2 regions of the Paenibacillus sp. FSL R5-0928 genome follow, and region 1 is predicted to be linked to the other one. Evidence: predicted binding sites of a transcription regulator. Region 1 holds the regulator's gene; the other holds the start of a gene.
The links. The regulator CtsR, encoded in region 1, represses protease genes until heat stress. The targets are predictions, from matches to a motif close to ATGGTCAATAAAGGTCAAACA.

Region 1 (12,487 bases):
ATTTCATCAAGCAGTACTACAGAGTATGGTTTACGACGTACCTTCTCTGTTAATTGGCCGCCTTCTTCATAGCCGACATATCCAGGAGGGGCACCAACTAAACGGGACGTGGAGTGCTTCTCCATGTATTCCGACATATCAATACGAATGACCGCATTTTCATCGCCGAACATAGCTTCAGCAAGCGCACGTGCCAACTCAGTTTTACCTACACCCGTAGGACCGAGGAAGATAAACGAGCCCATTGGACGTTTCGGATCTTTAAGACCCGCACGCGCCCGGCGCAATGCCCGGCTGACAGCCTTAACAGCTTCGTCCTGACCAATCACTCGTTCATGCAGCAGAGCCTCCATGTTAAGCAGACGGTCGGTCTCTTCTTCCTTCAGCTTGCTTACAGGGATCCCCGTCCAGCTTGCGACAACCTGTGCGATATCTTCAGGTGTAACTTCAGAGTCGGTGCGTCCTTGTTTTTCTTTCCACTGGTTCTTAGTCGTATCAAGCTCTTCACGGATTTTTTGCTCCGTATCACGCAGGGCAGCCGCTTTCTCAAACTCTTGGCTCTGAACAGCGGAATCCTTCTCCTTGCGGATATCATCCAAGCGCATTTCTAGTTCCTTCAGATTTGGCGGGATAGTGTAAGAGTGAAGCCTTACTTTAGACCCTGCTTCATCGATAAGGTCAATGGCTTTATCCGGCAGGAACCGATCCGGAATGTAACGATCAGACAGCTTTACAGCTTCCACGATAGCTTCATCCGTAATTTTCACACGGTGATGTGCTTCATAACGATCGCGAAGTCCAAATAGAATTTGTACCGCTTCTTCTGGAGATGGCTGATCCACCGTAATCGGTTGGAAACGGCGCTCCAAAGCTGCATCTTTTTCAATATATTTACGATATTCATCCAGCGTCGTCGCACCGATGCACTGAAGTTCTCCGCGGGCTAAAGCCGGCTTAAGAATGTTAGATGCATCAATAGCACCTTCTGCGCCACCAGCACCGATCAGCGTATGAAGCTCATCGATAAAGAGTACGATATTCCCCGCTTGGCGAATCTCATCCATGATTTTCTTGAGGCGGTCTTCAAACTCACCGCGATATTTAGTACCAGCCACTACAGAACCCATATCGAGCGTCATTACGCGTTTGTCGCGCAGTGTTTCTGGAATTTCATTATTAATGATCTTTTGGGCCAAGCCTTCAGCAATAGCTGTTTTACCAACCCCAGGTTCACCTATCAACACGGGGTTGTTCTTCGTCCGGCGGCTCAGTACCTGAATAACACGTTCAATTTCCTTGCTACGACCGATAACTGGATCCAGGTTGCCATCCTTCGCATAAGCCGTCAAATCGCGTGCTAGGCCGTCTAGAGTCGGTGTGCTGACATTAGCAGGTGTTCCGCTATGACTGGATGCAGCCTCGCTGCTTCCCAGAAGCTGAAGCACTTGCTGACGAGCTTTGTTCAAGCTGATGCCGAGGTTATTAAGCACACGAGCCGCGACACCTTCTCCTTCACGAATAAGTCCTAGCAGAATATGCTCAGTGCCGACATACGTATGTCCCAGCTTGCGGGCTTCGTCCATCGACAACTCGATTACTTTTTTGGCGCGAGGAGTATAAGCAATGTTCGTAGGTTGTTCTTGGCCTCTGCCAATCAGTGTCTCCACTTCATCCTGGATTTTCTCAAGACCCAGACCCAAAGCGATTAATGCTTTAGCAGCAATGCCGTCTCCTTCACGAATAAGTCCTAGCAAAATATGTTCTGTGCCAATATTGTTGTGTCCTAAACGAACAGCTTCTTCCTGCGCTAGCGCTAGCACTTTTTGTGCGCGTTCCGTAAATCTTCCAAACATCATATCTCCTGCACCTCCATGAATAATAAATATCTATATTAATGTTGTGTTCCCAGTGTTTCTCGGAGCAGTTTCGCCCGATACATATCCCGTTCAGTAGCGTTCATCTCGTCACCGAACATTTTTTGCAGAAATCCTGGCTGTGTCTTAACGTTAAGCTCATTAAGCACGGAAATCGAAGGGCCTTCCAGTATGCCAAGGTCGACCCCAAGTCTCACATCAGACAGCCGTTGTGCGGATTCTTTAAGCTCCATTAGAGCTGCATAACACAAAATCCCATAAGATCTTTTCACTCGGTCTGTAATTCTTAAAGCGGAATCTACCAGCAGCCTTTCACGGGCATTTCGTTCATGCTCTATAATCTGGGTGACTACACTGTGAAGGTTCTCGATGATTTCACTTTCCGTTTGACCGAGAGTAATCTGATTGGAAATTTGAAAGATGTTCCCTACTGCTTCGCTGCCCTCACCATAAATTCCTCTTACAGTCAATCCCACTTGATTCACTGCTGACAATATGCGATTGATCTGTTGGGTCATTACTAGTGCTGGCAAATGCAGCATTACTGAGGCACGCAGCCCTGTACCCACATTGGTGGGACAACTGGTCAAGTATCCTCTTTTATCATCAAAAGCGTAATTAACAGCTGATTCGAAGATATCATCGATGGCTGTCGCACGTTCCCATGCTTCTCTTACCTGAAGACCCGGGAACAGACATTGGATCCGCAGATGGTCTTCTTCGTTAATCATGATGCTGACCGACTCATCTTCATTTAATATCACAGCTGCGCCACGTGAATCATTAGCCAGATTAGGACTGATGAGATGTTTCTCGACCAATACCTTTTTGTCCAGTTCATTCACTTCAGCAAGCTTTATCAGTTGAAAAGATCCGAATTCGGCAGCAGTTTCCCCATGAAACACAGGGGCCAGCAGCTCTAATACTTCTTCCGATTGCTCTAAGGAAGCAAGCATAGGGAATGGAAGATGCTCTAAGTTACGTGCAATACGCATACGGCTGCTAATTACAATCTCGGAGTGACTGCCTCCCGAGCGCATCCAATCACTAAGCGCTTGTTCAGTAAATCGGAGACTTGACATGTCATATCCCCCCTATATATCAAAGACTTTACTCTTGTGCCATTTCTTTTTCAAGTTGGCGAATTTGATCCCGCAGCTCTGCCGCAGTTTCGAATTCCTCCTGTGCGATACTTTGCTGTAATTCCAGCTTCAATTCATCAATTTGCCGTTTGAACACAATCTGTGCTCCAGCACGTTTGGGAATCTTGCCTACATGCGAAGTGCTGCCATGCACCCGTTTAAAGAGCGGGTCCAGTGCACTGTTAAAATATTTATAACAGGAGCTGCAGCCAAAACGACCCAATTTGCTAAACTGCGAGTACGTCATCCCACAATTCTCACATTGCAGACTCTGCGTAGTCTTCGTAGCAGCCGTCTTTTCCTTACCGGCCCCTTCAAGATCAAGCAGACCGGACAGCAAGCTGTGAATGGAGAATCCTCCAGCAGTTCCCGGGATCAGTTCACCCTTCTCCCGCGCACAGCTCTCGCAGATATGAAATTCTGTCTTCTCTCCATTCACGATCTTGGTGAAATGGAGTGTTGCTGGCTTGACGCCACATTCCTGACATTGCATAAGCGAAAGCCCCTCCCTTATGATTGACAATTATTTGCCTAACAAAGAGATTAACATCGCCTTCATAATCTTGGCCCGAATCTCATCCCGATATGGAATCTTAACCGTTAGGCAATCCCGAGAAACAGCAGCGCGCATAAGACACGCCTCACGCTTGCTTAGAAAACCAGCTTCCTCCAGTTGATAAATCAACCCTTCGGCAGCGTTCTGATCTATCCCGCCACCTATAGTATGGTTTAAATGGGCATGCAGTGCCACGTTGGGCGGCAATTCAAAACGTTGAATACGAATATATCCCCCGCCACCACGCTTACTTTCCACCACATAGCCTTTTTCCAGTGTAAAGCGTGTACTAATAACATAATTGATCTGTGACGGTACGCATGAGAACTGGTCCGCCAGGTCATTTCGCTGGATTTCCACCGTACCTTCGGGACTTTCATGCAAAATATTCTTCAGATATTGTTCAATAATATCAGAGATATTGCGCATCACTCATCCTCCAGTGCTCTTTAAAGCTTCATAATATCGCTTGCGGCCCGCATCCTTAATGACATTCATTAGTGAACTTCATTCATATAAGTCTGAAGAAAACTTCACGAATTCAGAGGATCGCACTGTATGTCATCAGGTGCGTTGACTTTGACTTTCTTTGACTTTTTAATATTATAACATATTCTGTGCTAATTCCAAGAGGATTCTCTTATTTTTCACTTTTTTCAGCGAATGTATTCGGAAATAAAGAACTCTCCCAGCATCTTTCGAAGGGGAGAGCCTAATTATTTTCTAAAAATGATCAAAAAGTGCGGTTTCAGCTTGCGGTATGATTTCTTCGAGCCATTCCAGAGCCGTCGGATTACCAGTCACACGTCCATAACGAGCCAGCTCTGCTGGGCTTTTATATCCAAACATTAGAATCGTCAGCGTACCAATATCACAGCTTAAGTCAGCTGCATCCCGTTCACCCTCTATACGCAAGAAAGCTGCTGCTCCCTCTTCGGAGACCGTCCATTCCCACAACCCGTCATTCCATGGTGCATATTTATCTTCAATATAGATAACCTGTTTCTTCTGACTGCTGTGACGCTTAAAAGAATAACTCTCCACAAATACTTTAGCATTCACAATACGCGCCATAAAATAAGGATAGTTCTCCTGCTCTATACGCGGATCAGGCAGCAAAAAGGGTAACATATCATCGGATGGCACCAGTTTTAGCGATGCACCGGTCACCATTGAATCGTGATTCGCAAGAAATGTCCACAGCCCCTGCCGGGCCTGTTCGTTCAAAAACACAAATTCATCAATGACCAGTTCTCTATTTTCTATCTTATATAATACGTATCCTTCAGGTTCCCCAAGCTGTGAATAAAATACCGCAGTCTGACCTTCATCATCCAGAACAGAGTTCTCCCACCAGTCCAAATCACGCTTAAGTGTTCCGTTATATCTAACTGCAAAACGATTGTATAAGTTGTCCAATACTACGATATCTTTAACACCGCGTCTTACCTTGCCCTCAACTTCAACCTTCTTGGGAAACTTGGCAACAGGAATGGAGTATTTCTTATATTCACAATAAACTTCCCAACCAAATTTGCGATAAAAGGGGATCAAGAACGGATGCAGAAAAGATAATGTCTGCCCCGCCTCATTCATCGTTTGCAGCGTATGCGCTAGGAGCTTTGCCACATGTCCCTGTCTGCGATTCTCTGGCCATGTCGCTACCCCAGCGAGCCCTCCCATAGGTACTAATCTACCTTGTATGTACACTTGGAATGGAAGAAGAGTAAGTTTGGCTTCCAAAGTACCTTCTTCAAAAGCACCCCATACGCGTTCTGCTTTAAATCTTTCCTTAGCATTAGCCCTTTTCTCACTGGGCAGCTTGTATTGAAAAGCATATTCAGATAAATCCATGCTTAGATTAAACTCTTCTGAGTGCAACTGTCTGATATCCACAAAACTCACCTCACCATTTATGAATTTACTTTTATGGTTAGTATAACAAGAGAGTGTATTGTGTGCGAATTATAAGGATATTTTTCGAACTTTTTTTAGTTATCCACAGCTTTAAGCAGTTTCAAAAATAGTCTTGTAATCTTGTCCTATTCAAGTTAAAATAATTATCCACTTATCAATCCCTCTATCCACATAAATCCGACTATATCCACAGCAACCCGTGTATTACTTAGGTTTTCTGTTGACAGATCTACATAAATATGTACTTAATCCACACCATTCGGTGATTTTTTGCCTTTTAATCATCTATCCACATGTGCGTAAGTTTTCTGCAAATTCCAATGAATTATCCACAAGTTTTCCACAATCTATAATAGACGCAAAAAAGCCACTGTCGAGTTATCAACAGTGGTCTATTTGTGCTTGGCAACGTCCTACTCTCCCAGGACCCTTCGGTCCAAGTACCATCGGCGCTGGAGGGCTTAACGGTCGTGTTCGGGATGGGTACGCGTGGAACCCCTCCGCTATCGCCACCAAACATGCGTCTGTGAAACAGACGCTGCCGCGTGAAATTCGGTTCATCACCAGAAGTGACAATGAATTTCTAAGCGTGTTACAGGCTTAATCGCCTGAAAACTGAATCCGAAACGAATCTGCATTCTAAGTATAGGATAAGCCCTCGACCGATTAGTATTGGTCAGCTCCATGCATTGCTGCACTTCCACCTCCAACCTATCTACCTCGTCGTCTTCAAGGGGTCTTACTAATTGGGAAATCTCATCTTGAGGGGGGCTTCACGCTTAGATGCTTTCAGCGCTTATCCCGTCCGTACGTAGCTACCCAGCCATGCTCCTGGCGGAACAACTGGTGCACCAGCGGTACGTCCATCCCGGTCCTCTCGTACTAAGGACAGCTCCTCTCAAATTTCCTGCGCCCACGACAGATAGGGACCGAACTGTCTCACGACGTTCTGAACCCAGCTCGCGTACCGCTTTAATGGGCGAACAGCCCAACCCTTGGGACCTACTTCAGCCCCAGGATGCGATGAGCCGACATCGAGGTGCCAAACCTCCCCGTCGATGTGGACTCTTGGGGGAGATAAGCCTGTTATCCCCAGGGTAGCTTTTATCCGTTGAGCGATGGCCCTTCCATGCGGTACCACCGGATCACTAAGTCCGACTTTCGTCCCTGCTCGACTTGTAGGTCTCGCAGTCAAGCTCCCTTATGCCTTTGCACTCTGCGAATGATTTCCAACCATTCTGAGGGAACCTTGGAACGCCTCCGTTACTCTTTAGGAGGCGACCGCCCCAGTCAAACTGCCCGCCTGACACGGTCCCCGTACCCGATAAGGGTACTAGGTTAGAACCTAGATACGATCAGGGTGGTATCCCAACGGCGCCTCCACCGAAGCTTGCGCTCCGATTTCTACGGCTCCCACCTATCCTGTACAGATCGTACCCAAATTCAATATCAAGCTGCAGTAAAGCTCCATGGGGTCTTTCCGTCTTGTCGCGGGTAACCTGCATCTTCACAGGTATTAAAATTTCACCGGATCTCTCGTTGAGACAGCGCCCAAGTCGTTACGCCATTCGTGCGGGTCAGAATTTACCTGACAAGGAATTTCGCTACCTTAGGACCGTTATAGTTACGGCCGCCGTTTACTGGGGCTTCGGTTCATAGCTTCGGGTTACCCCTAACCACTCCCCTTAACCTTCCAGCACCGGGCAGGCGTCAGCCCGTATACTTCGCCTTGCGGCTTCGCACAGACCTGTGTTTTTGCTAAACAGTCGCTTGGGCCTTTTCACTGCGGCCCCCTCGTGCTATTCACACTACCGGGGCACCCCTTCTCCCGAAGTTACGGGGTCATTTTGCCGAGTTCCTTAACGAGAGTTCTTCCGCGCGCCTTAGAATTCTCTTCTCGCCTACCTGTGTCGGTTTGCGGTACGGGCACCTTCTCCTGGCTAGAGGCTTTTCTTGGCAGTGTGAGATCATGACCTTCGCTACTATAATTTTCGCTCCCCATCACAGCCCAGCCTTAATGATGTGCGGATTTGCCTACACATCAGCCTCACTGCTTAGACGGACATCCATCAGTCCGCGTCACTACCCTCCTGCGTCACCCCATCGCTCATAGCGGATTACGGTGGTACAGTAATTTCAAACTGTTGTCCTTCGACTACGCCTTTCGGCCTCGCCTTAGGTCCCGACTTACCCTGAGCGGACGAGCCTTCCTCAGGAAACCTTGGGCTTTCGGCGGATCAGATTCTCACTGATCTTTTCGTTACTCATACCGGCATTCTCACTTGTGTAGTGTCCAGCGCTCTTTTCAGTACACCTTCAACCCCTACACAACGCTCCCCTACCCCAGATACATACGTATCTAGCCATAGCTTCGGTGGTGTGTTTAGCCCCGTTACATTTTCGGCGCAGAGTCACTCGACCAGTGAGCTATTACGCACTCTTTCAATGGTGGCTGCTTCTAAGCCAACATCCTGGTTGTCTGTGCAACTCCACATCCTTTCCCACTTAACACACACTTGGGGACCTTAGCTGATGGTCTGGGCTGTTTCCCTTTTGACAATGGATCTTAGCACTCACTGTCTGACTCCCGGCAATAAGTATATGGCATTCGGAGTTTGACTGAGCTTGGTAATCCTTGCGGACCCCGCACCCAATCAGTGCTCTACCTCCACTACTCTTATACCGAGGCTAGCCCTAAAGCTATTTCGGGGAGAACCAGCTATCTCCGAGTTCGATTGGAATTTCTCCGCTACCCCCACCTCATCCCCGCACTTTTCAACGTACGTGGGTTCGGGCCTCCAGTGCGTGTTACCGCACCTTCACCCTGGACAGGGGTAGATCACACGGTTTCGGGTCTACGTCCACATACTCAATCGCCCTATTCAGACTCGCTTTCGCTGCGGCTCCACCTTCTCGGCTTAACCTTGCATGTTAAACGTAACTCGCCGGTTCATTCTACAAAAGGCACGCCATCACCCATAGATCGGGCTCTGACTTTTTGTAAGCACACGGTTTCAGGTTCTATTTCACTCCCCTTCCGGGGTGCTTTTCACCTTTCCCTCACGGTACTGTTTCACTATCGGTCGCCAGGTAGTATTTAGCCTTAGCAGATGGTCCTGCTGGATTCATACGGGGTTTCACGTGCCCCGCACTACTCGGGATCCGTCTCGGAGAGAACACAGTTTAGGTTACAGGGCTTTTACCTCTATCGCGGGCCTTTCCAGACCTCTTCACCTACCATATTCCTTTGTAACTCCATGTGAGACGTCCCACAACCCCTAAGAGCAAGCTCTTAGGTTTAGGCTGTTCCGCGTTCGCTCGCCGCTACTGACGGAATCACTATTGTTTTCTCTTCCTCAGGGTACTTAGATGTTTCAGTTCCCCTGGTCTGCCTCTACACACCCTATGTATTCAGGTATGAGTAACTGCGAATTACCACAGCTGGGTTTCCCCATTCGGACACCCCCGGATCAAAGCTTGCTTACAGCTCCCCGAGGCAGTTTCGTTGTTCGCCACGTCCTTCGTCGGCTCCTGGCGCCTAGGCATCCTCCGTGTGCTCTTATTAGCTTAACCTTGATTCTTCCGAAGAAAAATCTCACTAATAACATTTACTTGTTTGCACAAGTTGCTAAAAGATGTTCTAAAACGCAAATTCGTTTCGGTATCCAGTTTTCAAGGATCAAGTGTATAGACATAACAAATAGATGAAGTTTGTTGGTGGAGCCAAGCGGGATCGAACCGCTGACCTCCTGCTTGCAAGGCAGGCGCTCTCCCAGCTGAGCTATGGCCCCGCAAATTCCATCAAAACCGAACAAATGGATACACGTTAATTAGTTTTGGAAGCTGAGCTTCCGATTTGAATGTCCTCATTGCAGAGAACGATTCTCCATAGAAAGGAGGTGATCCAGCCGCACCTTCCGATACGGCTACCTTGTTACGACTTCACCCCAATCATCTACCCCACCTTCGGCGGCTGGCTCCCTTGCGGGTTACCCCACCGACTTCGGGTGTTGTAAACTCTCGTGGTGTGACGGGCGGTGTGTACAAGACCCGGGAACGTATTCACCGCGGCATGCTGATCCGCGATTACTAGCAATTCCGACTTCATGCAGGCGAGTTGCAGCCTGCAATCCGAACTGAGACCGGCTTTGATGGGATTGGCTCCACCTCGCGGCTTCGCTTCCCGTTGTACCGGCCATTGTAGTACGTGTGTAGCCCAGGTCATAAGGGGCATGATGATTTGACGTCATCCCCACCTTCCTCCGGTTTGTCACCGGCAGTCACTCTAGAGTGCCCAGCATTACCTGCTGGCAACTAAAGTTAAGGGTTGCGCTCGTTGCGGGACTTAACCCAACATCTCACGACACGAGCTGACGACAACCATGCACCACCTGTCTCCTCTGTCCCGAAGGCCGCCACTATCTCTAGTGGATTCAGAGGGATGTCAAGACCTGGTAAGGTTCTTCGCGTTGCTTCGAATTAAACCACATACTCCACTGCTTGTGCGGGTCCCCGTCAATTCCTTTGAGTTTCAGTCTTGCGACCGTACTCCCCAGGCGGAGTGCTTACTGTGTTAACTTCGGCACCAAGGGTATCGAAACCCCTAACACCTAGCACTCATCGTTTACGGCGTGGACTACCAGGGTATCTAATCCTGTTTGCTCCCCACGCTTTCGCGCCTCAGCGTCAGTTACAGCCCAGAAAGTCGCCTTCGCCACTGGTGTTCCTCCACATATCTACGCATTTCACCGCTACACGTGGAATTCCACTTTCCTCTTCTGTACTCAAGCCACCCAGTTTCCAGTGCGACCTCAGGTTGAGCCCAAGGTTTAAACACCAGACTTAAATAGCCGCCTGCGCGCGCTTTACGCCCAATAATTCCGGACAACGCTTGCCCCCTACGTATTACCGCGGCTGCTGGCACGTAGTTAGCCGGGGCTTTCTTCTCAGGTACCGTCACTCCGGTAGCAGTTACTCTACCGGACGTTCTTCCCTGGCAACAGAGCTTTACGATCCGAAAACCTTCATCACTCACGCGGCGTTGCTCCGTCAGGCTTTCGCCCATTGCGGAAGATTCCCTACTGCTGCCTCCCGTAGGAGTCTGGGCCGTGTCTCAGTCCCAGTGTGGCCGTTCACCCTCTCAGGTCGGCTACGCATCGTCGCCTTGGTGGGCCGTTACCCCACCAACTAGCTAATGCGCCGCAGGCCCATCCCTCAGTGACAGATTGCTCCGTCTTTCATTCTTCTCTCAGGAGAAAAAAGAAATTATCCGGTATTAGCTACCGTTTCCGGTAGTTATCCCAGTCTGAAGGGCAGGTTGCCTACGTGTTACTCACCCGTCCGCCGCTAAGTTATTTTGAAAGCAAGCTTTCAAAATAACTCCGCTCGACTTGCATGTATTAGGCACGCCGCCAGCGTTCGTCCTGAGCCAGGATCAAACTCTCCAATTAGTATTGAAAAGAGCGATATGCTCATTTTGAAACTGACGATTCATTAAATGAATCTTTTTTTAAAAATTAACGTGTTCCATTTGTTCAGTTTTCAAAGAACTTGCTCCTGGCATTTCGACATTCAATGTCTCTCGCACAGGAATTAGAGTATATCATGTTTGTTTCTATCTTGTCAACTTATTTTTTCATCGCTTGTGTTTCGTATGTGCGATGCGTCGTAAGCACAAGAGATAATATACCATGCTGTCATTGAGTTTGCAAGCTTTTTTTGAAATAAAAAAATCATTCGTATAAATAACTTCGATACAACACAAATTGATACCATTCATCCATTATTTGTGGCTAAATAGAATTTATCGTATTCGCCAATCTTACCTTCTAACTATCAGTACAGAGAGGAGTCAAAATGAAGACCAAACCTACAGACGCTGCGTCCACGGTAGACAGCAAGGACAAAGAGCAGCGTAATCTGCAGCAGGCAACGATTTATAAAATTTTGTTAGCTGTCAGTTTTGTTCATTTATTTAATGATTCTATACAGGCAGTCATTCCAGCAATCTTCCCTATTCTCAAAGATAATCTACTGCTCTCTTTCGCCCAGATTGGATGGATCTCATTCGCTTTAAATATGACGTCATCAGTAATCCAACCCGTCATCGGATATGCTGCAGACCGTAAACCCCGTCCTATATTATTACCACTAGGTATGTGCAGCACATTTTTAGGTGTACTTCTATTGGCTTATGCCAATAGCTATTTTCTGGTCTTATTCTCGGTTATCCTGATCGGATTCGGTTCAGCCACCTTCCACCCAGAGGGTATGCGTGTTGCTCATATGGCCGCAGGTCAGCGAAAGGGATTGTCGCAATCTATTTTTCAAGTGGGCGGCAATGCTGGACAGTCCCTTGGTCCAATGCTTACGAAATGGGTATTCATCCCCTTTGGCCAGATTGGTGCCCTAGGCTTCACGATCGTCGCGGCTGCCGGAATCGCTGTTCAGACCTATGTAGCTCGCTGGTATAGAGAAATGCTAGATGCCGGTTATACCTTTCATAAAAAATCAACAGCACGAGCAATCGACCCCGCCCGCCGAAAAAGCATACGAACAGCAACGATTATTCTTGTATTCCTAGTCTTTGTTAGGTCTTGGTATGGCGCTTCTATCGGTAGCTACTACGCCTTCTATCTAATGGACAAATATCAAATGACACTGGATAAAGCCCAAATCTATATTTTTATGTATTTGGCTGCTGGCGCAGTGGGTACATTTTTTGGGGGTCCGCTGGCTGACCGTTTTGGACGGCGTAATCTCATCTTACTGTCAATGGTCGGAACCGTCCCCTTTGCGCTTGCTCTACCCTTTGTAGGTCCATTATGGGCGGCTGTATTGCTGCTGATTGGCGGTTTCATACTTCTGTCCAGCTTCTCGGTTACCGTCATTTATGCTCAAATGCTATATCCGGGCAACATTGGCACAGTTTCAGGTCTGATCACGGGACTTGCTTTTGGACTCGGCGGGATCGGCTCATTAGTCCTCGGCAACCTCAT
Region 2 (12,487 bases), 830 kb from region 1:
AGCGCTCAGCACTTATAGCGGAAATGCAGCAGAAATAGGCGTTCAGCTTGAGGAGATCATCAAGGAAGTTAATGAAATGATCTTTAAGGAAGAAAATATTCTACTGCCCATGGCCCTGGACAAACTGACGGAAGATGAATGGGTCAAAATCGCCCGGGAGAGCGATGAGATCGGGTTCTGCCTAACCGCACCGGAGCAGGAGTGGATCCCTGAGCGGGCTGCAGAGCCGGAAGGCGCAGTGCCGGAAGAAACAGAAGGAGCGACGCCGCAAGGTGGGTTCATCCGTTTTGAGACAGGGTTGTTGTCACTGCATCAGCTCGAGACCGTACTCAACCATCTGCCTGTAGATCTAACCTTCATTGACGAGAATGATGTCGTTCGATATTTTTCACACGGGAAGGAACGTATCTTTGCTCGAACTAAAGCGGTTATCGGCCGTACAGTACAGAACTGTCATCCCCCGCAAAGTGTTCATGTGGTAGAGAAGCTTTTGGAAGACTTTAAGGCAGGTCGTAAGGATGCTGAAGACTTCTGGATCAACATCAAGGATAAGTTTATCTACATCCGCTACTTCGCTGTACGAGACGAGTCAGGCCAATATATGGGCACGCTAGAGTTCACACAGAATATCGCTCCAATCCGAGCACTAGAGGGACAAAAGCGCATTTTATCAGAATAAATCGGTACGTTGGGTTATTTTCCAGATAATAATATAGGTACAAGACTCTCTTACTTAGGCGTAAGGGGGTCTTTTTAGAATATAATAGAGTATACTCTTAAAATAAGGAATTCCCGGGTGTGTTGTCTTTCCTTGACCACAGAGAGGGCTTCTATTATAGTTGGTACTTAGGATTAACTATTTTAGTATAAAAAAAGGTGGCTTGTTACATGTCTGAGAATATCTACGTTGGCGTGGATTTGGGTGGAACTGCAATTAAGGTTGGAATCTGTAATGCTGAAGGTACCCTGCTACATACTTATGAGGGACCTACAGGAACTGCAGAGGGTGTCGATACTGTTATCGATAATATCGAGAAGTATGTACGCCAAATTGTGGAGGATTCCCCGTACTCTTGGGATCAGCTTGCAGGTGTAGGAGCGGGTGTAGCCGGGTTCACAAATATTCGTGAAGGAATCATCATCCTTGCGCCTAACATAGGATTTAGAGATGTGCCGATCCGTTCCATTTTGGAAGATCGTTGGAACAAGCCTGTCAAAATAGACAATGATGCGAATGTGGCTGCACTGGGGGAAGCTTGGAGTGGTGCGGGACGTGGCGTTGATAACTGTGTCTGCTATACGCTTGGAACAGGTGTCGGTGGCGGAATCATTATTAATGGAAAGATTTATCAAGGTTTTGCGGGATTAGCTGGTGAGCTTGGACATATCACAGTAGTGCCGGATCTGGAAGCTATTCAATGCGGCTGTGGCAACATGGGCTGTCTGGAAACCGTTTCCTCCGCTACAGGTATTATCCGCATGGCTAATGATGCAGTAGCTCGTGGCGATCGTACTTCCCTCTCTATGGTAGAGAAGATTGCTGCGAAAGAAGTCTTTGATGCGGCTAAGGCTGGCGATGAAGTAGCTATCCGTATAGTAAATCGTGCAGCGTACTATCTGGGTAAATCCATGGCTTCTGTTGCGGCTGTGCTTAACCCTGAAGTATTTATCGTTGGCGGCGGCGTGTCTAAGGCTGGAGATATTCTATTTGATGAGGTTCGTCGTGTGTTTGCGAAATTGACACCGGCTCCGCTTCAAACTGGTGTTTCGATTATTCCAGCTGAGCTTGGCAATGACGCAGGTATTGTTGGGGCTGCCGGCCTTTTGCTGCGTTCTTAAAAGACGGGAAGTATTCATATACTAAATCTAGGGAGGGGACGCTTTTATGACCGAATTGGACAATACCCCAACGGCTGGAGCCACCCTGATTATTATTACGGGAATGTCAGGTGCGGGGAAGACAATTGCTGTACAGAGTCTGGAAGACCTAGGGTTCTTCTGTGTCGATAATTTACCACCGGTACTGATTCCCAAGTTCGCAGAGCTAATTGAACAGTCGAAGGGTAAGATTGCCAAGGTAGCCCTTGTAATTGACCTGCGTGGTCGAGAATTCTTCACTGCTTTGTCTGAGTCTCTTGCCTATATCAAGGATGAGTCAACCATTGGCTGTGAGATTTTGTTTTTGGATGCTACAGATTCAGTACTTGTTCAGCGTTACAAGGAAAGTCGACGTCATCATCCATTAGCACCTAAAGGGCTACCGCTTGATGGTATCAAGCTAGAACGTAAGATGCTTGAAGAATTGAAAAATTCAGCTACGTTATGTTTAGATACCAGCAGTATGAAGCCCGTGCAGCTTAAGGAGAAGATCATTTCACGGTTTTCGCATCTAGGAAAAAGTACGCTTTCCGTCAATATTACATCCTTCGGATTTAAGTACGGTATTCCTATTGATGCAGATCTTGTCTTCGATGTCCGCTTCTTGCCTAACCCACATTATGTGGACCATCTGCGGCCTAAAACCGGCCAGGACAGTGAAGTCTACGATTATGTAATGAAGTGGCCTGAAACACAGGTGTTCCTGACCAAACTGCTCGATATGCTTCATTTTCTAATTCCGCAATATCGTAAGGAAGGTAAGTCCCAGATTATCATTGGCATTGGCTGTACGGGAGGTAAACACCGTTCTGTAGCCATATCCGAGTATTTGGGTAAAATGCTGGGCGTTAGCGAGACGGAATCCGTAACCGTTAGTCATCGGGATTCCGAGCGTGATCGGCACTAGAGAGAAGGGGTCATAGTGGCTGAAGAACAAAGACAGCGTCCGCGTATCGTCGTTATGGGCGGTGGCACGGGGTTATCTGTCATGCTTCGTGGTTTAAAAGAGAAGCCATTAGATATTACTGCTATTGTTACCGTTGCCGATGATGGGGGAAGCTCTGGTATTTTACGCAGTGAACTGCAAATGCCTCCTCCTGGGGACATACGCAACGTATTGACAGCTATGGCTGATGTTGAGCCGCTCATGGCAGAGATTATGAGATACCGTTTCAACACGGGTGAGGGACTAGCTGGTCATAGTCTCGGCAACTTGATTCTTGCTGCGCTCACGGATATATCCGGCGATTTCGTTACGGCTGTTCGGGAGCTTAGTCGATTATTCGCTGTTCGCGGGCGGGTATTGCCTGCGGCCGGTGAGGCTGTAATCCTGCATGCAGAAATGTCGGACGGCACGATTATCACAGGGGAGTCCAAAATCCCTGAAGCTGGCGGGATCATCAGACGAGTGTCCTTGGAGCCGCCAGATGTAGAACCGTTGCCCGAAGCGCTTGAGGCGATTCGGAATGCAGATGCGATCCTGCTGGGTCCTGGCAGTCTGTATACGAGCATTCTTCCCAACCTGCTTGTTCCGAAACTGGCAGAAGCGGTTGTATCTTCGAATGCTATCAAAATTTTCGTCTGCAACGTAATGACTCAGCCGGGTGAAACGGATAACTATACCGTCAGCGATCATCTTCAAGCTGTATATGATCATATCGGGATTGATTTATTCGATTATGTTATTGTTAATGACGGTGAGATTCCGGAACAGGTCCAGACGAAGTACGCCGAGAAGGGCGCGCGCCCGGTGCAGCTTGATAAAGAAGCGCTGGATGGCAATGGATACAAGGTTATAGCCGATAAACTGGTTTTATTCCGAACTTATTTGAGACATGATACCGATAAGCTTAGCCATCACATTTATCAGCTTGTGCAGGATTGGATAAACAGAAACCCTAGGGTATAACTTATAGATGAGAATGAAGTACTTATCAAGAAAGAGGTGAGACCCTTGTCTTTTGCGGCCCTTACCAAAAAAGAGCTGACGATGGTGGAGAGTGAACCCTGCTGCGAGAAGGCGGAAATGTCAGCGCTTATCCGTATGAATGGATCTGTGCAGCTTTCAAGCAAAAAGGTTATTCTCGACATTTCGACGGAGAACGCCGCGATTGCAAGGCGGGTATATTCTTTACTTAAGAAATATTACCAGGTCCATATTGAGCTACTCGTGCGTAAAAAAATGCGTTTGAAGAAAAATAACGTCTATATCGTCAGAATTCCAAACCGTGTACAAGAGATCCTAAAGGATCTTAGAATTGTGTCGGAAGGATTTATTTTTACCGATGGTATTGATGATGAGATTGTTGGGAATAACTGCTGCAAGCGTGCTTATTTGCGCGGTGCTTTTCTGGCTGGCGGATCGGTTAATAATCCGGAAGGCTCCTCCTACCATTTGGAGATTTCCTCGATGTATGAGGAACATTGTAAAGCATTAGTGGATCTGGCTGGGGAATTCCACTTAAATGCACGCTGTATTGAACGTAAAAAAGGATTCATTCTTTATATTAAAGAAGGCGAGAAGATCATTGAATTCTTAAGTTTGATTGGAGCGCATCAGGCGTTGTTCAAATTTGAGGATGTAAGAATTATGCGCGATATGCGTAATTCCGTGAATCGGATCGTGAACTGCGAGACCGCAAATCTCAACAAAACAATAAGTGCTGCGGTGCGGCAGATTGAGAATATCAAGCTGTTGCAGCGAGAAATGGGACTGGAGAATTTGCCGGATAAACTGCGTGAAGTAGCAGAAATTCGAATGGCGCATCCAGATATCAACCTCAAGGAGGTTGGTGAAATGCTCAAAGGTACAGTCAGTAAGTCGGGAGTAAATCATCGGCTTCGTAAGATTGATGAGCTGGCGGACAAGGTTCGAGGCGGCTAATTACTTTTTTTCTAGTGTGGTTTACGTTATAATGATATAATAATATAAAATTAATGTGAAACTTTTGGGGAGAACTCAATTAGGGGGTAAGCGTTTCATGACAAAGCACCCGGTAGTTGTTCGGTTGAAGACAGGGCTTCATGCCCGACCGGCAGCATTGTTTGTGCAAGAAGCTAACAAGTTTTCGTCGGAGATTTTCGTGGAAAAAGATGATAAAAAAGTAAATGCTAAAAGTATTATGGGGATTATGAGCCTCGCTATCAGTTCCGGCACGGAGATTTACATTAGCGCGGACGGTGCGGATGCCGATCAAGCTGTAAACGCTTTGACAAGTCTGGTCAGCAAAGAAGAGCTTGAGAACCAATAATAGGAAGACAACATCGTTTCTGCTAGGAAGACTTTATTTATCGCATGACCAAAAGCCCTTCGGGGCTTTTTTTAATACCAAAAAATAGATTGAGACGTGCAACATTTACCAAAATGACTCGTCTAGAGGATAATAACAAATCAAAAGAAATGAAAGGGGCTGGCAAATATGAAAGGTTTATTGAAGAAAATTGGTTCAGTGATGATCGTAGGGAGCTTGTTAATTGGAGGGATCAGCATGAGTGGTGTTTTCCAAGGTCCTGCAAAGGCTTACGCAGATGAAGTGCAGAAAAATGTCGTTAGTGTAGTAGGTAAAGGCGAATTGTCCCTCAAGCCGGATATCGTATACTTGACCATCGGTGTGGATACTACGGCCACAACTGCGCAAGAAGCGCAGAAGACCAATGCCGCTAAAATTCAGAAGATTATGACTTTACTAAAGAATACTTGGAAAATTGCAGATAAAGATATTCAAAGCACGCAGTTTTATGTGCAACCCAATTATAGTTACAGCGAAAAAGAAGGACAGCAAGTGAAGGGATACAACGCCAATCATACGCTGTTAGTGTCTTATAGAGATCTGACTAAGGTTGGTGAATTGCTGGACGCTGCATCTGCGGCAGGGGCGAATAATATCGGAAATGCACGTTTTTCTGTGGAAGATACTTCTGCATTTGAAGCTCAGGTGATTGAAAAAGCGATGGCGAATGCAGATGTTAAAGCAGGGGCTATTGCTAAGGCAGCTAAACGCAGCTTGGGTCAAGTGATCACGGTCAGCCAAAATGATGGCGATATCACTCCGGTTTATTTTGAACAGAATCTAAAAATGAATATGGCTGCAGCAGATGCTGGTGCAAGCACATCCGTGCAACCTGGTGTAGTTAAAGTTACAACTCAGCTAAGCGTAATGTATGAATTGAAATAGTATCAGAACAAGGTGAATGCAGAGAGGAGAGGTGATCTTCCACTAGTAATAGTGGGGGGCGCCTCTTTTTTTGTGTAAGTTCTCTACGATTCTGTTTAATAAATTGGAAAGGAGAGGAAAAATAAGATGATGAATATTATTTCAAAAGAATCAGTACGCAAATGGGGCATAGGTCTGATGTCGGCAGGTTTATTGTTTGGTGGAGGTCTGCTGCCCAGCGAAACGGGTTATGCAGCAGCTAGTAAAACGGAGAATAAAGCTACTGATTCGCGTATCGTTTTAAAGGCAAACGGGATAAATTCGTTACAGGAAGGTATTTTGAAGGAAGGACAGGCCTGGATTCCCATAACTTTTATGCGAGATGTGTTGGGATTACCGCTTGCGTATGATAAGAAGGAAAATGCGTACATGATTGGAAAAGGATCGGCCAAGGCGAAGTTGATGTTATCCAGTTACGGTACTTCTGTGTGGGTGAATAACTATTTCATTCGAGAGTATGAAGGGAAGTTAATTAATAATCGCCTCTATGTTCCATCAGGATTGTTAAATGATTATATGGGTTATAAGGTAGATTGGAGTCGGGCCGCCAGTAAGCTGAATGTGGTGAACAGACCGCAGAACGCGCTGACGGTAACCACGGAAACTTATGCTAAAGATCGGACAGAAGCTTTTATTCAGCTTGATTATCCGAAGATCAGTGGATTGGGCAATTCCAGTGCGCAACAAGCTATTAATAATACTTTGAAGGAAAGTGTTATGAAATTCGCGGCGGGTGCAGAACAGGATATCTCCGATCGAGATGGAGCAGAGCCCAAATACACCTATGATTCAGGTTATGTAGTGACCTACAATCAGAATGGTGTGATCAGCATAGTGATGCATCAGTATAGCGATACGGGCGGCGCTCATGGAATGACTAACCGTGAGGCATTCACCTTCTCGCTTAAAGATGGTAAACGTCTATTGTTGGGCGACCTGTTTGGAGCTAATCCAAACTACAAAAAACAGCTGAATGCTAAGCTGAGCAAGCTGCTGAAGGCAGAGGATAGTTATTTGGGAGGATTCAACGGATTGAATACGGAGAAATATTTCTATCTGAAGGATGACAAGGTTGTTCTGTTCTTCCAATTATATGAGTACACAGCGTATGCTGCAGGCTTCCCTGAGTATACCTTTAGTTTCAAAGAGCTTTTGCCGGATGGCAGCAGCCCGTTTGCTGGCATGAAATAAATGGAGATACCTCGTCTCCGCTAATGTCAGCACAAGGCATCTCCCCCTTACCGGAGTTGTCTCTAGTTCATATACTAAAGGGAGTAACTAGTTTATGAACGGGGGAGAGCTATGGGCTACCAATATACTGCAATTGGCGATTCCTTGACGACTGGATTTGGTGCTCTGCCAGGTAACGGTTTTGTTCCGGTGTACCGTAGAATGGCAGAAGGGAGACTGCGGACTGCTGTAGCCTCTACGAATTTAGGCGTGAACGGAATGACTACTTCAGAGCTGGAGCAGCGGCTGCGCGGAAATTCCATGATGCGTGAGGCCGTTCGAGAAGCCGATATCATCACTGTGTCTATCGGTGGTAATGATTTGATTCACGCGGCCAAATCAGCAGCAAGACAGCAAGGGAACTTATCCGCACAACTGCGCAGATCGCTTCAGGAATGCAAACAAAATTTCTCTGCAATTATGAATATCCTTATACAATTGAAGGCGAGGACGCGTAGACCTTATATCATTAGAATTGTGGGATTATATAATCCCTATCCTCAGGTGGTTGGTGCGACAGAGTGGGTCAGACAGTTTAATCAATACGCAGCACAGTACAGCAGCCGAGTATGTGGATTTGCTTCGATTTACAGTGAGTTCGCAGGAAATGAGAGAGGGTTGTTATCCATTGATCATTTGCATCCGAATGGCCGGGGTTATCGCGTAATTGCCGAGAAGCTGGATGCACTAGGTTATGGAGGGCTGAATTGATTGGATTTAGGTCTTCTATAAAATATAAAGAGGCTGTGCCCTATCCGTTATGGTTAGGGCACAGCCTCTTTATATTTTTACTTTATAGCTTACACACCGCTAGGCAATGTCTTCTCGATTACTTTATCTACGATACCGTATTCAGCCGCGTCTGCAGCAGTCATGAAGTAGTCGCGATCTGTATCCTTCTCAATACGTTCTAGAGGTTGACCCGTACGTTCTGCTAGAATACGGTTCAGCTTATCGCGCAATTTGAGGATGCGGCGGGCACGGATTTCAATGTCCGTTGCTTGACCTTGAGCACCACCCAGAGGCTGGTGGATCATGATCTCGCTGTTAGGCAGTGCGAAACGTTTGCCTTTCGCGCCAGCGTTTAGCAGGAAAGCTCCCATGGAAGCTGCCATACCCACACAGATGGTGGAAACGTCTGGTTTAATGTACTGCATTGTATCAAAAATAGCCATACCTGCAGTAATGGAACCGCCTGGGCTATTCACGTAAAGGTGAATGTCCTTGTCAGGATCTTCGGCAGCCAAGAACAGCATTTGTGCGATGATAGAATTGGCTACCACGTCATTAACCTCCGTTCCAAGGAAAATGATGCGGTCCTTCAGCAGGCGGGAATAGATGTCATAAGCGCGCTCGCCGCGGTTGCTCTGTTCTACTACCATAGGAATATAACTCACGTGGAAAACCTCCTTGATATTGGTTCTTCAAATGTATTCATTTTTACTCTTGCCGTATTACCCACATGATAAACAAATTCAAACAAAAAGTCAAAGAAAGTCAAACTTATATTCGAAAAAAAGAGCCGACAAGCGGCTCTTTGGTTAAGTAGTAGTATAGGCACTACTAAATTATGTGCAAAAATGAAATTAATGGCGCGCCCGCCAAGAATCGAACTTGGATCTCAGGCTTCGGAGGCCTACGTCATATCCATTGGACCACGGGCGCAACAAAAATGATTATAATACAATTTTTACACAATTGCAATGTAATATTAATACTGGACAAGCGCTCTAGGGGCAGGCATCGGGCGCTATATCTTTTTCTGACCTTATTAATGTATAAGAAGACAAGTGCTTGAGAATTCTACTCTCGGAAGACTTGCGCTTCGAGCAATATTTGGTTAGAATATGGGTGGGACTTAAAAAGTTTACCCGGGACGTTTTGAGACCATGAACAAGGGAATAGAGGAAGACGAAGTTGCAGGAGTGAAAGTATGCGTAATTTATTAGATATCCAAAAGCAGCTTCTGCCTGATCTCATGGAAACCCTTAAGAGACGGTACACGATTCTTCATCAGATCATGCTGTCCGATATTATTGGGCGCAGAACGCTAGCCGCTTCGCTAGATATGACTGAGCGGGTACTGCGTGCCGAGACGGATCTTCTGAAATCGCAAGGGCTTATTGAGATCGAGAGTGTTGGCATGCGCATTAGCGCTGCTGGACGTAGACTGCTTGATTTGCTAGAGCCGGTTGTTAAGAGCCTATTTGGTCTGGATGAGCTGGAAGAGAAAATTCGAGCAACGTATGGTCTGGATAAAGTTATTGTAGTACCGGGTGATTGTGAGTCATCGCCGTTCACCAAACGAGAGCTTGGCCGGGCGGGTGCGAAAGCGCTGCTGAGTATACTTCGCGCAGATGATACAGTTGCCGTCACAGGTGGATCGACGCTTGCCGATATGGCTGATCAACTGACACCGCCGTTGTCCCTTTCCTATAAGAACGCTTGGTTTGTTCCGGCGCGTGGAGGATTAGGAGAGAGTATGGAGATTCAAGCCAACACGATTGCCTCAACAATGGCAAAGCGGGTTGGAGCCAACTACCGGTTGTTGCATGTCCCTGATTTGCTTAGTGGGGATGCATACCAATCGCTGGCACTTGACTCTAATATTGGAGAGATTGTACAAACCATCCGCAGTTCGCGTATTATTGTACATGGGATTGGGGATGCCATTGAAATGACCCGCCGCCGCAAACTGGACGAGGCTACAGTCTCGGAAATCCAGGGTGAAGGGGCAGTGGCCGAATCTTTTGGCTATTATTTCAATGAAGAGGGTCAGGTTGTCCATACCATGCTTACGATGGGTCTACGTCTAGAAGATATTATTCGGACAGAGAAAGTCATCGGTATTGCAGGAGGCAAACCCAAGGCCAAAGCCATTCATGCCATGCTGCGTTTCGGGCAGGAGAATATTCTCGTCACGGACGAGGCTGCCGCAGTAGAAATAGGCAAGGAAATTGACAATCAACTACAGCTATCTTCGTAGTTTTTAGATTGCAGGCAATAACATACTTCTTGCATCATACTTAACATTGTTGTCATGACAGACCTCACCGTCTGTTTTGAATAAATAAAACGAATTCTAGGAGGAACTATTCAATGAGTGTAAAAGTTGGAATTAACGGTTTTGGACGTATTGGACGCCTTGCTTTCCGCCGTATTCAAAATGTAGAAGGTATCGAAGTGGTAGCAATCAACGATTTGACTGACGCTAAGATGCTTGCTCATTTGCTTAAATATGATACAACTCAAGGTAAATTCCAAGGTGATGTTGAAGTGCATGATGGCTTCTTCAAAGTCAATGGTAAAGAAGTTAAGGTTCTTGCTAACCGCAACCCTGAAGAATTGCCATGGGGCGACCTAGGCGTTGATATCGTACTTGAGTGCACAGGTTTCTTCACAACTAAAGAAGCAGCTGAAAAACACTTGAAAGGTGGAGCTAAGAAAGTAGTTATCTCCGCTCCAGCTACTGGCGACATGAAAACTGTCGTTTACAACGTTAACGATGACATTCTTGATGGTACTGAGACTGTTATTTCCGGCGCATCTTGCACAACTAACTGCCTAGCTCCAATGGCAAAAGTACTGAACGACAAGTTCGGTATCGTTGAAGGCTTGATGACTACAATTCATGCTTACACTGGCGACCAAAACACTTTGGATGCTCCACATGCTAAAGGTGACTTCAGACGCGCTCGTGCAGCAGCTGAGAACATCATTCCTAACACTACTGGTGCTGCTAAAGCAATCGGTCTGGTTATTCCAGAACTTAAAGGTAAATTGGATGGTGCAGCTCAACGTGTTCCAGTTGCAACTGGTTCCCTGACTGAGCTTGTAACTGTTCTTGATAAGAGCGTTACTGTTGAAGAAATCAACGCAGCAATGAAAGCAGCTTCCGATCCAGACACTTATGGTTACACTGAAGATGAAATCGTATCTTCTGACATCAAAGGTATGACTTTCGGATCCCTGTTCGATGCTACACAAACTAAAGTATTGACTGTTGGCGACAAACAACTGGTTAAAACTGTTGCTTGGTATGACAATGAAATGTCCTACACTGCACAATTGGTTCGTACTTTGGAGAAATTCGCTAAAATCGCTAAGTAATTGACTTGATATAAGCAACATCTATAGAGCGGAAACAGAAATTCCTTGTTTCCGCTCTTTCTAAATGTATTTCTTGTTTCCTGCTAGAAACAATTTTGGGTGTGGAGGAATTAATCATGAACAAAAAAAGCGTCCGTGATGTAGAAGTAAAGGGTAAGCGCGTATTTGTACGCGTGGATTTCAACGTACCTGTAGAAGACGGTAAAATTACTGATGATACTCGTATTCGCGAAACACTTCCAACCATTAAATATTTGATCGAGAACGGTGCAAAGATCATTCTTGCGAGTCATATGGGTCGTCCTAAAGGCGAATTCGTAGATTCCATGCGTTTGACTACTGCTGCTGAACGTCTGTCCGAGCTTCTTGGGAAACCAGTAGCTAAAGCTGACGAAGCAATTGGCGAAGCTGTAAAAGCAAAAATCGCTGAGCTAGGCGAAGGCGACGTACTTGTACTTGAGAATGTTCGCTTCTACCCAGGTGAAGAGAAAAACGATCCTGAACTGGCTAAACAATTCGCTGAACTGGCTGATTTGTTTGTTAATGATGCGTTTGGCGCGGCTCACCGTGCACATGCATCGACAGAAGGTATCGCTCATTTCCTGCCGGCTGTATCCGGTCTTTTGATGGAGAAAGAATTGTCCGTTCTTGGTAAAGCTCTTTCTAACCCAGAACGTCCTTTCACTGCGATCATCGGTGGTTCGAAAGTTAAAGACAAGATTGATGTTATTGATAACTTGTTGTCTTTGGCTGATAACGTCCTGATCGGCGGTGGATTGTCTTATACATTCACTAAAGCACAAGGCTTTGAAATCGGTAAATCACTAGTAGACAACGACAAACTTGACGTTGCTCTTGGATTCATCGAAAAAGCAAAAGCACTTGGTAAAAACTTCATGCTTCCTGTTGATGTTGTTGTTGCTGATAAATTTGGTGCTGACGCTAACACTAAGATCGTTGATTACAATGAAATCCCAGAAGGTTGGGAAGGACTTGATATCGGACCTAAGACTCGTGAACTTTATGCCGATATTATCAAGAACTCCAAGCTGGTT

Region 2: clpP (ATP-dependent Clp endopeptidase proteolytic subunit ClpP) is a predicted target of CtsR. The motif match lies at 8,806-8,826, and genes of this name have one in related genera.

What each region holds. Positions count from the first base shown of each region.
Region 1 covers NZ_CP150225.1:6,532,372-6,544,858, forward strand. Annotated here, with positions in the region: gene clpC (ATP-dependent protease ATP-binding subunit ClpC) at 1-1,856, opposite strand, end outside; gene MKZ16_RS29795 (protein arginine kinase) at 1,892-2,956, opposite strand; gene MKZ16_RS29800 (UvrB/UvrC motif-containing protein) at 2,985-3,509, opposite strand; gene MKZ16_RS29805 (CtsR family transcriptional regulator) at 3,540-4,001, opposite strand; gene MKZ16_RS29810 (GNAT family N-acetyltransferase) at 4,296-5,468, opposite strand; rRNA gene rrf (5S ribosomal RNA) at 5,890-6,006, opposite strand; rRNA gene MKZ16_RS29820 (23S ribosomal RNA) at 6,136-9,062, opposite strand; tRNA gene MKZ16_RS29825 (tRNA-Ala) at 9,205-9,280, opposite strand; rRNA gene MKZ16_RS29830 (16S ribosomal RNA) at 9,382-10,939, opposite strand; gene MKZ16_RS29835 (MFS transporter) at 11,346-12,487, shown strand, end outside.
Region 2 covers NZ_CP150225.1:176,707-189,193, forward strand. Annotated here, with positions in the region: gene MKZ16_RS00860 (DUF438 domain-containing protein) at 1-679, shown strand, start outside; gene MKZ16_RS00865 (ROK family glucokinase) at 889-1,839, shown strand; gene rapZ (RNase adapter RapZ) at 1,886-2,785, shown strand; gene MKZ16_RS00875 (YvcK family protein) at 2,840-3,787, shown strand; gene whiA (DNA-binding protein WhiA) at 3,833-4,762, shown strand; gene MKZ16_RS00885 (HPr family phosphocarrier protein) at 4,860-5,129, shown strand; gene MKZ16_RS00890 (SIMPL domain-containing protein) at 5,298-6,053, shown strand; gene MKZ16_RS00895 (DUF4163 domain-containing protein) at 6,180-7,283, shown strand; gene MKZ16_RS00900 (GDSL-type esterase/lipase family protein) at 7,395-8,033, shown strand; gene clpP (ATP-dependent Clp endopeptidase proteolytic subunit ClpP) at 8,123-8,719, opposite strand; tRNA gene MKZ16_RS00910 (tRNA-Arg) at 8,913-8,987, opposite strand; gene MKZ16_RS00915 (sugar-binding domain-containing protein) at 9,256-10,308, shown strand; gene gap (type I glyceraldehyde-3-phosphate dehydrogenase) at 10,422-11,432, shown strand; gene MKZ16_RS00925 (phosphoglycerate kinase) at 11,549-12,487, shown strand, end outside.